2 regions of the Mesorhizobium sp. RCAM 06353 genome follow, and region 2 is predicted to be linked to the other one. Evidence: riboswitches for the same ligand, from Rfam matches in the RefSeq annotation. Region 2 holds a riboswitch; the other holds the start of a gene.
What was found. A riboswitch is a leader RNA that binds a small molecule or an ion and turns the genes downstream of it on or off. The one in region 2 is predicted to bind cobalamin.

Region 1: it holds a riboswitch for cobalamin, as region 2 does, so the genes downstream of both, AC56QX_RS27140 (DUF1636 family protein) here and AC56QX_RS03530 (aromatic ring-hydroxylating oxygenase subunit alpha) in region 2, are expected to answer to the same signal.

What each region holds. Positions count from the first base shown of each region.
Region 1 is NZ_CM185031.1:5,585,028-5,589,499, forward strand. Features, by position in the region: gene AC56QX_RS27130 (ABC transporter substrate-binding protein) at 1-202, opposite strand, end outside; gene AC56QX_RS27135 (ABC transporter ATP-binding protein) at 250-1,038, opposite strand; gene AC56QX_RS27140 (DUF1636 family protein) at 1,035-1,502, opposite strand; cobalamin riboswitch at 1,525-1,729, opposite strand; gene AC56QX_RS27145 (substrate-binding domain-containing protein) at 1,989-2,972, opposite strand; gene AC56QX_RS27150 (ABC transporter permease) at 3,046-4,095, opposite strand; gene AC56QX_RS27155 (sugar ABC transporter ATP-binding protein) at 4,095-4,472, opposite strand, start outside.
Region 2 is NZ_CM185031.1:793,915-798,386, forward strand. Features, by position in the region: gene AC56QX_RS03515 (ABC transporter ATP-binding protein) at 1-222, shown strand, start outside; gene AC56QX_RS03520 (DUF680 domain-containing protein) at 299-538, opposite strand; gene AC56QX_RS03525 (DUF680 domain-containing protein) at 611-811, opposite strand; cobalamin riboswitch at 1,304-1,504, shown strand; gene AC56QX_RS03530 (aromatic ring-hydroxylating oxygenase subunit alpha) at 1,619-2,866, shown strand; gene AC56QX_RS03535 (FAD-binding oxidoreductase) at 2,887-3,987, shown strand; gene AC56QX_RS03540 (PqqD family protein) at 4,084-4,472, shown strand, end outside.

The sequences.
Region 1 (4,472 bases), 2.4 Mb from region 2:
CGGTGATGCCGGTCAGGCCGACGATCGACGGCTGCAGCTTCAGCGCGAAGGCCATCTCGGCCATGTTGAGATCGTGGATGACGGCGCGCTTGGGTGGCGCGTCGAAGGTCAACGACTTGCCGCAGCTGTCGACGGTGACGGGGAAGGCGAAGGCCGTCGAGGCCAGCAGCGAGAGGACGAGCGACAAAGCGAGACGTTTCACGGATTTTGCACCTTGGTTGAACAGCGGCGGATGACGGATGGTTTTGATCAGGATGGCGGCGCGGCGCGGTTCGGAACATCGAACACCGTCAGTTCGCGATCCTCGGTGGGATGGCGCAGGCGAAACACGTCGACGCCGAAAATCTCGCGGATCAGTTTTTGGGTCAGCGCTTCGCGCGGTGCCGCCAGCACATGCAGCCGGGCTTCGTGCATCACCGCGACCCTGGTGGCGAAGGGCGCTACCAACGCCAGATCGTGCAGCACGGCGATCACCGTCATGCCGAAGCCGGCCACAAGTTCAATAAGCTCGCCTCGGGCGCGCGGGTCGAGATGGTTGGTCGGCTCATCGAGGAACAGCACTTTCGGTTCCTGTGCGATGGCGCGCGCCAGCTGGGCGCGCTGGCGTTCCCCGCCCGACAGCGAGCCGATGCTGCGGCCAAGCAGCGGCAACAAGCCGGTCCGGCGCAGCGCGTCCACGACAATGTCGCGTTCCTCGCTCCTGCGCCTCAGGCCGGCATGCGGGACGCGGCCAAGCTCGACATAGTCGATCACCGCCAGCCGCGGATCCGGCTGGTCGGTCTGGCCGACGACGGCGATGTGCAATGCCCGTTCGGCGGTCGAGATCCTGTCGAGGCGGCGCCCACCAAGCTTCATCTCGCCGGAACTTGGCCTGAGCATGCCCGACAGCATGCGCAGCAGCGTCGTCTTGCCGGCGCCGTTGGGGCCGATAATGGCGAGGCGATCACCAGCGGCAACGGACAGGCTGACCGCATGGACCAGAGCCCGGCCATTCGCTGTCGCGCCGAGGTCGCGGGCTTCGAGGAGTGGCGTTGTCATCGGTTCCCATCCACAGGCTTGGCCGGTGCCGGGATACGGGCCAGCGTCTTGCCGGCCAGTCGCGGCGGACGTTGTCCGGAATTGCACCAGCCGTCTGCCAGCGATGCATAGAGCCTGGCAAATCGCACGAGATCGCCGGCGTCGGCCTCGGCGTCGATGGAGCCGAAGAGATAGGCGGCCTTGCCCGGCGCCTGGAAGGCTACCGTCAGCGGTCGCGCGCAGCCCGCCATGCATTCGACGCCTTCAACCGTGAAGCCGAGCGCCACAGCGGGTTCATGGTGGGCCGCGAGCCGGGACCGCAAATCGGCGCATAGGCTTTCGCCCGACCTGATCCCTGTCGGAACGTCACGGCAAAGCGTGCACACGATGATGCGATGATCGATGGCGCCGTCCAACTTTCCGTCACTTTCCAAAACTGGCGACGGAAGGATGTTGGCGAGCCGGCCGACAAGACCGACGTCCACGTTTCCTCCCGGCACACCCCGTCCGGTCAACTCAGTGATGGCAGGTCTCCTGGCTCGCGGGTCTCGGCTCAATCCTGCCTTCCCAGCCTTGCCGGCCAGTGGCATGTCGGATCTTGCTCACCGCTTACAGTTGCGGGGGCAGCCACGGTCTCGACCTTGAGGGTCTCACCGTGTTCCCTTTTCACCCCTTGCCTTTCGGCGCGGGGACCATCACCGGGCCATCGTAGTTTTGCCCCGAGCGCATCGCAACGATTCTTTTCGACTGGTCCTGTCACCATCGCGGCACCGGCATCCTGCGGCCTCATCAGATAGCGGCTTGCTATATCTCTATCTGTAATGTAATAACAGAACGATTTAAGAGATTCCCTCTGTTGATGTCAATCCCTTGCCACAACCCTTCGAACTATCGCTGAAGGTTGCGGACGCAGACGGGGCGGAGTTCACGTGAACTCCGCCCCGGATCGGATAGTCTGCAGGCAGACGTGCTTACTTACCTGACAGCTGCTTGGCGTTCTCTGGCGTGATCGCTGTCGTCTCGACAGTGACCGTCGTATCCACCGAAGTGGCGCAATCAAGCAAGATTTTCTTCGACATCTCGATCGCTTCCTTCGCACCTGTCGGGTAGGTGAAGGTCGCCGCCCAGTCACCCTTGGCGACGGCTTCGATGCCGCCTGCCGGGCCTGGCAAGCCATCAGTACCGATGATCTTAACGTCCTTGCCGGCGCCCTTGGCGGCAAGCAGCGCGCCGGCCGCCATCATGTCGTTCGAGGCGTAGAGCACCTTGATGTCGGGATGCGCCTGCAACATGGCCGAGAAAGCGGTCTGGGCTTTATCCGGCACCCAGTCGGCGGCCTGCTCGGCGACGACCTGGATCTTGGCATTCTCCTTGACGCCGTCCTTGAAGCCATTCAGCCGCTCGACGGCCGGTGTGGAGCTTGGCAATCCTTCGAGCACCGCTGCTTCGCCGCCCTCCGGCAGCAAGGTCTTGGCGGTGTATTTGCCCGCTTCGAGCGCGATCTTGTAATTGTCGCCGCCGATGAAGGCGGTGTAGTCCTTGCCGGGATCGCCGACCGTCTTGCGGTCGAGTTCGATGACCGGGATGCCGGCATCCATGGCGCGCTTCACCGCCGGTGTCAGCGGTGCCGCCTCGAAGGGCGAGATCAGCAAGAGATCGACTTTCTGGGTGATGAAGTTGTCGACCTGCGAGGTCTGCGTGTTGACGTTGCCAGCGCCGTCGGCGATCTGCAACGTGAAGCCCGGCACTTCCTTGGCGGCCGCCGTCAGCTCGTCATTGACATGCTGGCGGTAGGGCTCGGCATTGTTCGCCTGTGAAAAGCCGATGATGAACTGGCCGTCTTTGGCGCAGGCCTTGACCAACGGTTCGGCAGCCTGGGCGGCTCCCGCGATGCACAGGCCGGCACCTGCCAGGAGCACGGCCTTGAGGGTGCGGCTTTGTCTTATGGTTTTCATATTCACTCTCCTCCTCGTCGGGCCGGGGGGCCAGACCTTGGTTGACTGACTTCCACTTGCTGCCGCCTTCCTCCTAACGACCCAAACCCTCGCGGCGGCGAACGAGGGATTGAATGACTGCCGCCAGCACGATGATCGCGGCGGTCGCGAGCAGTTGAATGGCGGGTGTGATGTTGTTGAGCTGAAGGATGTTGGCCAGCGCGCCGAGCATGATGGTGCCGGCCACGGTGCCGACCATCGAGCCGGCGCCGCCGAACAGGCTGGTGCCGCCGATGACCACGGCGGCGATCGCCGTGAGCTCATAGCCCATGCCGTCATTGGCGCTGCCGAAATTGAACTGGCCGGCATGAACGATACCGGCAAGAGCGGCGGCAAAGCCGGTGATCGCATAGACCGAGATCTTGACCATGGAGACGGGCACGCCGGAAATGCGCGCCGCGCGCTCATTGCCGCCGACGGCGAAGACATAGCGGCCGAAGCGCGTGGTGTTGAGCACGATGGTTGCGATCGCGGCAAAGACGATGAAGACGATGGTGGCGACTGGCACGGTGTTGTTGAACAGCCGCTCGCCGAGGATCGCAAAAACCGGCGGTGCCAGGCCCGGCCCGTCGCCATAGGAAATGTTGATGTACTGATTGCCCGACACGACAAGCGCCAGGCCGCGTGCCGCCTGCAAGCCGGCGAGCGTGACGATGAACGGCTCCAGTCGGAACCGGGTGGAGATGGTGCCCTGGATCGCACCGAAGACGATGCCCATGATGAGCACGGCGAGGATGGTGGGGACCAGCCCGAAGCCGCCAGAGATCATCATCGATGCGGTGACGACACTGGACAGCCCAAGCACCGCGCCAACCGAAAGGTCGATGCCGGCCGTGATAATGACGAAGGTCATGCCGATGGCGATGATGCCGGTCTCCGACACCGCGCGCACGATGTTGGCGATGTTGTCGGGGTCGAGGAACAGGATCGCTCCGTGACGGCGCGGCGAGAAGATGACACCGCCGATCGCCACCAGTACCAAGCCGATCAGGCTTTGGAAGCGCACGATCAGCGCCAGCGGATCGCGATGCGCCGGTGCCGCAGCCACCGGGCCGCCTGCTTCCGAAATCTTCTGTTCAGACATCAGGCCTCCCTGCCATTTGCCGCGGCAAGCACCGTGTGCTCGTCGACGCCGCCGATGAATTCCGCCACATTGCGCCCCTGGCGCAGCACCACGATGCGGTCGCAGAGACCGATCAGTTCCGGCATCTCGCTAGACGCGACCAGGATGCCGAGCCCTTGCGCCGCCAACTGCCTGAGCCGCGCGTAAATCTCGCCCTTGGCGCCGACATCGACGCCGCGCGTCGGCTCATCGAGCAGCAGCAGCCTTGGATTGCCGAGGATCTCCTTGGCCAGCACCACTTTCTGCTGGTTGCCGCCGGACAGCGCGCCGACAGCGATGTCGGGATTCTTCGGCCTGATGTCGAACTGGCCGAAGGACTGCTTCACCGCCTCCGCCTG
Region 2 (4,472 bases):
TTCGAGGGAACAGTCGACTATGTCGAGCAACTCGGCGAGGTTCAGCTGGTCTATGTCGACATCGGCCGCGCCGACCTGCCGCTGGTGACCAAGCTGCCTGGCAACGTCGAGGTCAAGCGCGGCTCGACGTTGCGGCTGAGCGCCAATGGCGAAGACCTGCATATCTTCGACACGGACGGACATTCCTTCGCACTCCAGAAGCCGGAAGCAAAAGCGGCTTAAGACAGAACCCGTCTCGACGGCGCAAAAAAGAGCGGCGGGCATGGCCCGCCGCTCTTTTTGGAATTGGCTTCGGCTGTTAGTGGTTGCCGAAGAGGTTCCGGTCGCTGCCCTGAGGCGCGGACTTCTGTGCGTCGCCCGACGAATTGAGCAGCTTGTAGACTGGCGAGCCGCTTTCACGGATCGAAGCCGTGCGCGAGTTGTCAACCGAAGTCGCGGCGGGCTGGTTGGCGCCGTTGGAGCCGTAATTGTCGCTGCCGGCGAAAGCGCTGCCGGAGATCGCCAGAACGGCGGCGGCAGCAAGGATGATCTTCTTCATTTCAAGTCTCCTGAATTCTTCAAGTGTCGCCAGGGCGGCGAACCAAGCCCGCCGCCTGCTGGGGATCGGCTGTTAGTTGTTGCCGAAGAGGTTGCGGTCGGCGCCCTGGACAGGCGTCTGAGCAGCCGGTTCCGACTTCTTGACCGAAGCGGTGTATGAGCTGTCGACAGCAGCGGTGGCTGCAGGGGCATTCGAACCATAGTGGTCGCTACCAGCGAAGGCGCTGCCGGAAATGGCCAGAAGGGCGGCGGCAGTGAGAACAATCTTTTTCATTTTGGGTACTCCAGTATTTTTTCCGTCCGTCTAGCGGCGTGTCTTGGGATTAAAATCGCGTCGTTCGGACAGCCCCGATGTGGGAAAGCCAGCTGGCCGTTTCCAATCACGAAGTTGTTCCGTGTGGACCAAGTATCCACCACTTGAAATTGTACCAGGGCCCTCTTTGGCGAACATTTTTCGTTTTGATATCAAACCGTTAGTCAAAACCAGCGCTGCGATCACCAACTGTATCGGAGGCTCAGCGTTCACACCGTCCTGCACGCACCGTCAACAGAAACGAACCGTTCGGTTCGATTTTAGAATCTGCTAATAGTCACTTTTCGAAACCGTTAACCTTTTTTCCCCCGTTCCGGATCGATTTTGATAGCCGGTACAGCCGTCACCGCGACGATTTTGCGACCGCGGTTCTTGACCCGATCATTGTGCATGCGTGTCGCGCCACATGGATGCGATGTCGCTTTCATGCCGATGTCGCAAGCGCTGTCGTGATTAGATCACGTCATCTCAGGTGCCGCTTCGTGACGATGGAGCGGAGAATTGGGAAGCCGGTCAGAATCCGGCGCTGCCCCCGCAACGGTGGTGGAGTTCAAGTCGCAACGGGAGACCACTGGGCGAAAGCCTGGGAAGGTGTCGCGATCGTCCGCAAGGACACTCCAGAGCCCGGAAACCAGCCCGAGATTTCTAGAACTCGACTGATCGCGGTGGGCGGTCAAGAGGCGGATGGCGCATGTCGGCTTTCGCCGGTCTGCGCCTAATCCTTCCTCAATCACCACCAGTTCAGTCCTTGAAGTATGAGGACAGGACATGGATACGCGCAACGACATGCTGAGGCTCTTGAACAGCCGCAGGGACGGCTTCTCGCTCGAGCAGCCCTTCTACACGGATCCCGATTTCTTCAAACTGGACATGGAGCTGATCTGGTATCGCGACTGGCTGTTCATCGGCCATGATTGCGAACTGCCGAAGCCCGGCAGCTTCATCACCGTACAGATCGGCGACTATCCGGTCGTGCTGGTGCGCGACCAGCAAGGCAAGATCAACGCCTTTCACAATTCCTGCCGCCATCGCGGCAGCCGCGTCTGCAACACCGACAAGGGCATGGCCGCCAAACTGGTCTGTCCCTATCACCAGTGGACCTATGAGCTGGACGGAAGGCTGCTGTTTGCCCGCCAGATGGCAGATGGTTTCGACAAGAGCCAGTTCAGCCTGAAGCCGGTCGCCTGCGAAAGCGTGGCCGGCTATATCTTTATCTGCCTGGCCAAGGAGCCCGCCGACTTCGCACCGATGCGGGCGATGATCGAGCCCTATCTCAAGCCGCACCGGCTCAGCGAAGCGAAGATAGCCTTCGAAAGCACCATCGTCGAAAAGGGCAACTGGAAGCTGGTCTGGGAAAACAACCGCGAGTGCTACCATTGCGCCGGCAATCATCCGGAGCTGTGCAAGACCTTCCCGGAAGCCCCGACAGTGACCGGTGTGCAAGGCGCCGACAGCGACCCGGAGATGCTGGCGCATTGGGCGAAATGCGAGGCAGCCGGCCTGCCGAGCAAGTTCCGTATCGACCCGGCCGGGCAATACCGCGCCACCCGCGCGCCGCTGCTGCGCGATGCCGTCAGCTACACCATGACCGGCAAGCGGGCGGTGAAGAAGAACCTCTCCGACACAGTCTCCGCCGACCGTATCGGCACCTTGATGCACTATCACTATCCGACGACCTGGAACCATATCCTCATCGACCATGCCGTCACCTTCCGCGTGCTGCCGATCAGCGCCACGGAAACGGCAGTGACGACCAAATGGCTGGTTCACAAGGATGCGGTCGAGGGCGTTGATTACGATCTTGCCGAACTCACCCATGTCTGGACCGAGACCAACGACCAGGACCGCCGCATCGTCGAGGAAAACGCCTTCGGCATCCTGTCGCCGGCCTATGAACCCGGCCCCTATTCCGAACTCCATGAGGGCGGCGTGATCCAGTTCGTCGACTGGTACGCGCGCTTCATCGGCCCGCGCCTTGCTGGAGACGGCAGGCCGGCTCTGCGCAGTGTCGCCTGAGAGGTTGAGGGATGAACGCGATGACTGATCTTGGCCTCTATCGCCATCTCGACCAGATGGCGCCCTGGAACGACAGGCTGCAGGTGCTGGAAGTGATCGGCGTCAGCGACGAGGCGCCTGACGTCAAGACCTTCACCTTCCGCTCCGACAACCAGACCTGGTTCCGCTACAAGCCGGGCCAGTTCGTGACGCTGGAACTGCCGACGTCGGACGGGCCGCTGATGCGCACCTATACGCTGTCGTCCTCGCCGTCGCGACCATTCTCGATCGCCGTGACGGTGAAGGCGCAGGCCGGCAGCATCGGCACGCGCTGGATGTTCGATCATCTGAAGCCCGGCTCGCACGTCAAGGCCTATGGGCCGGCGGGCGACTTTTCGCTGCACAGCCACCCGGCGGCCAAATATCTGTTCATTTCGGCCGGTTCCGGCGTGACGCCGATGATGTCGATGCTGCGCTGGCTGAACGACTGCGCGCCATGGACCGATGTCGGCTTCGTCAACTGCGCACGGCGCGCCGAAGAGATCATCTTCCGCAAGGAACTTGAGCTGCTCGGCGGCCATATGCCGGGCCTGTCGCTCGGCTTCATGATCGAGGAGCGATCAAGCCGCGAGGGCTGGTACGGCCATATGGGTCGCATCGACGCCATCCGGTTGCCGCTGCTGGCGCCCGATTTCCGCGAACGCGAGATCTTCTGCTGCGGTCCGGATCCCTTCATGCGCGCCGTGCGCGGCATGCTGGACGCCGCCGGCTTCGATATGACGAAATACCACCAGGAGAGCTTTGCCGCGCCCGCGGTGGAGGAAATCCCGGCACCGTTCGCATTGCCGGCTGGAGACGGTGACGCCGTTCCGGTCGAAGCCAAAACACCGATCCGCTTCGCGCTTTCGAACGTCGACGCCGAGTGCGTTGCCGGCCAGACCGTGCTGCAGACCGCGCGCTCTTCGGGCGTGCGGATCCCGGCGGCCTGCGAGTTCGGCCTGTGCGGGACCTGCAAGGTGAAGAAAGTCTCCGGCGCGGTCGAGATGAGCCACAATGGCGGCATCCTCGATCACGAAATCGACGACGGCTTCATCCTCGCCTGTTGCTCGAAGCCGTTGTCGGCTCTCGAAATCGAAGCGTGAACGGTTCGCGATCCAGCTGATCCCCAAAAATGGCCGACGTCTTGCCGGCACCGCTTGCCTTGCCAACGAAGAACCGAGCGTTTACAGGCGTTGTCGGTGGAAGCGATCCTGCTGGAGGGACGGGATTTGCAAAGCGGGGCAATAATGATGCGTGATAGCAACGCCTATGCGGTTGCGAGCAGGGACATCGTCTTCGAATCCTTCGACGGCGAAGCCGTGGTGCTGAACCTCGCGAACGGCAAGTATTTCGGCTTCTCCGATTCCGGCAGCAGGGTCTGGCAGGCGCTCTCGTCGGGGGTCGATGCCCAGGCCCTGACCGGGCTCACCGCCGGCGGTTCGACACTGGGCGCCGCTGAACTCGCACACTTCATCTCGCAATTGCTCGAACTGGGGTTGCTGGTGCGCTCGGAAGCAGCGTCGCAACCGCTGCCGGGCGATTTGGCTGCCGAGCTTGCCGCCACGAACGAGCCGCTCAAGGTGAGTAT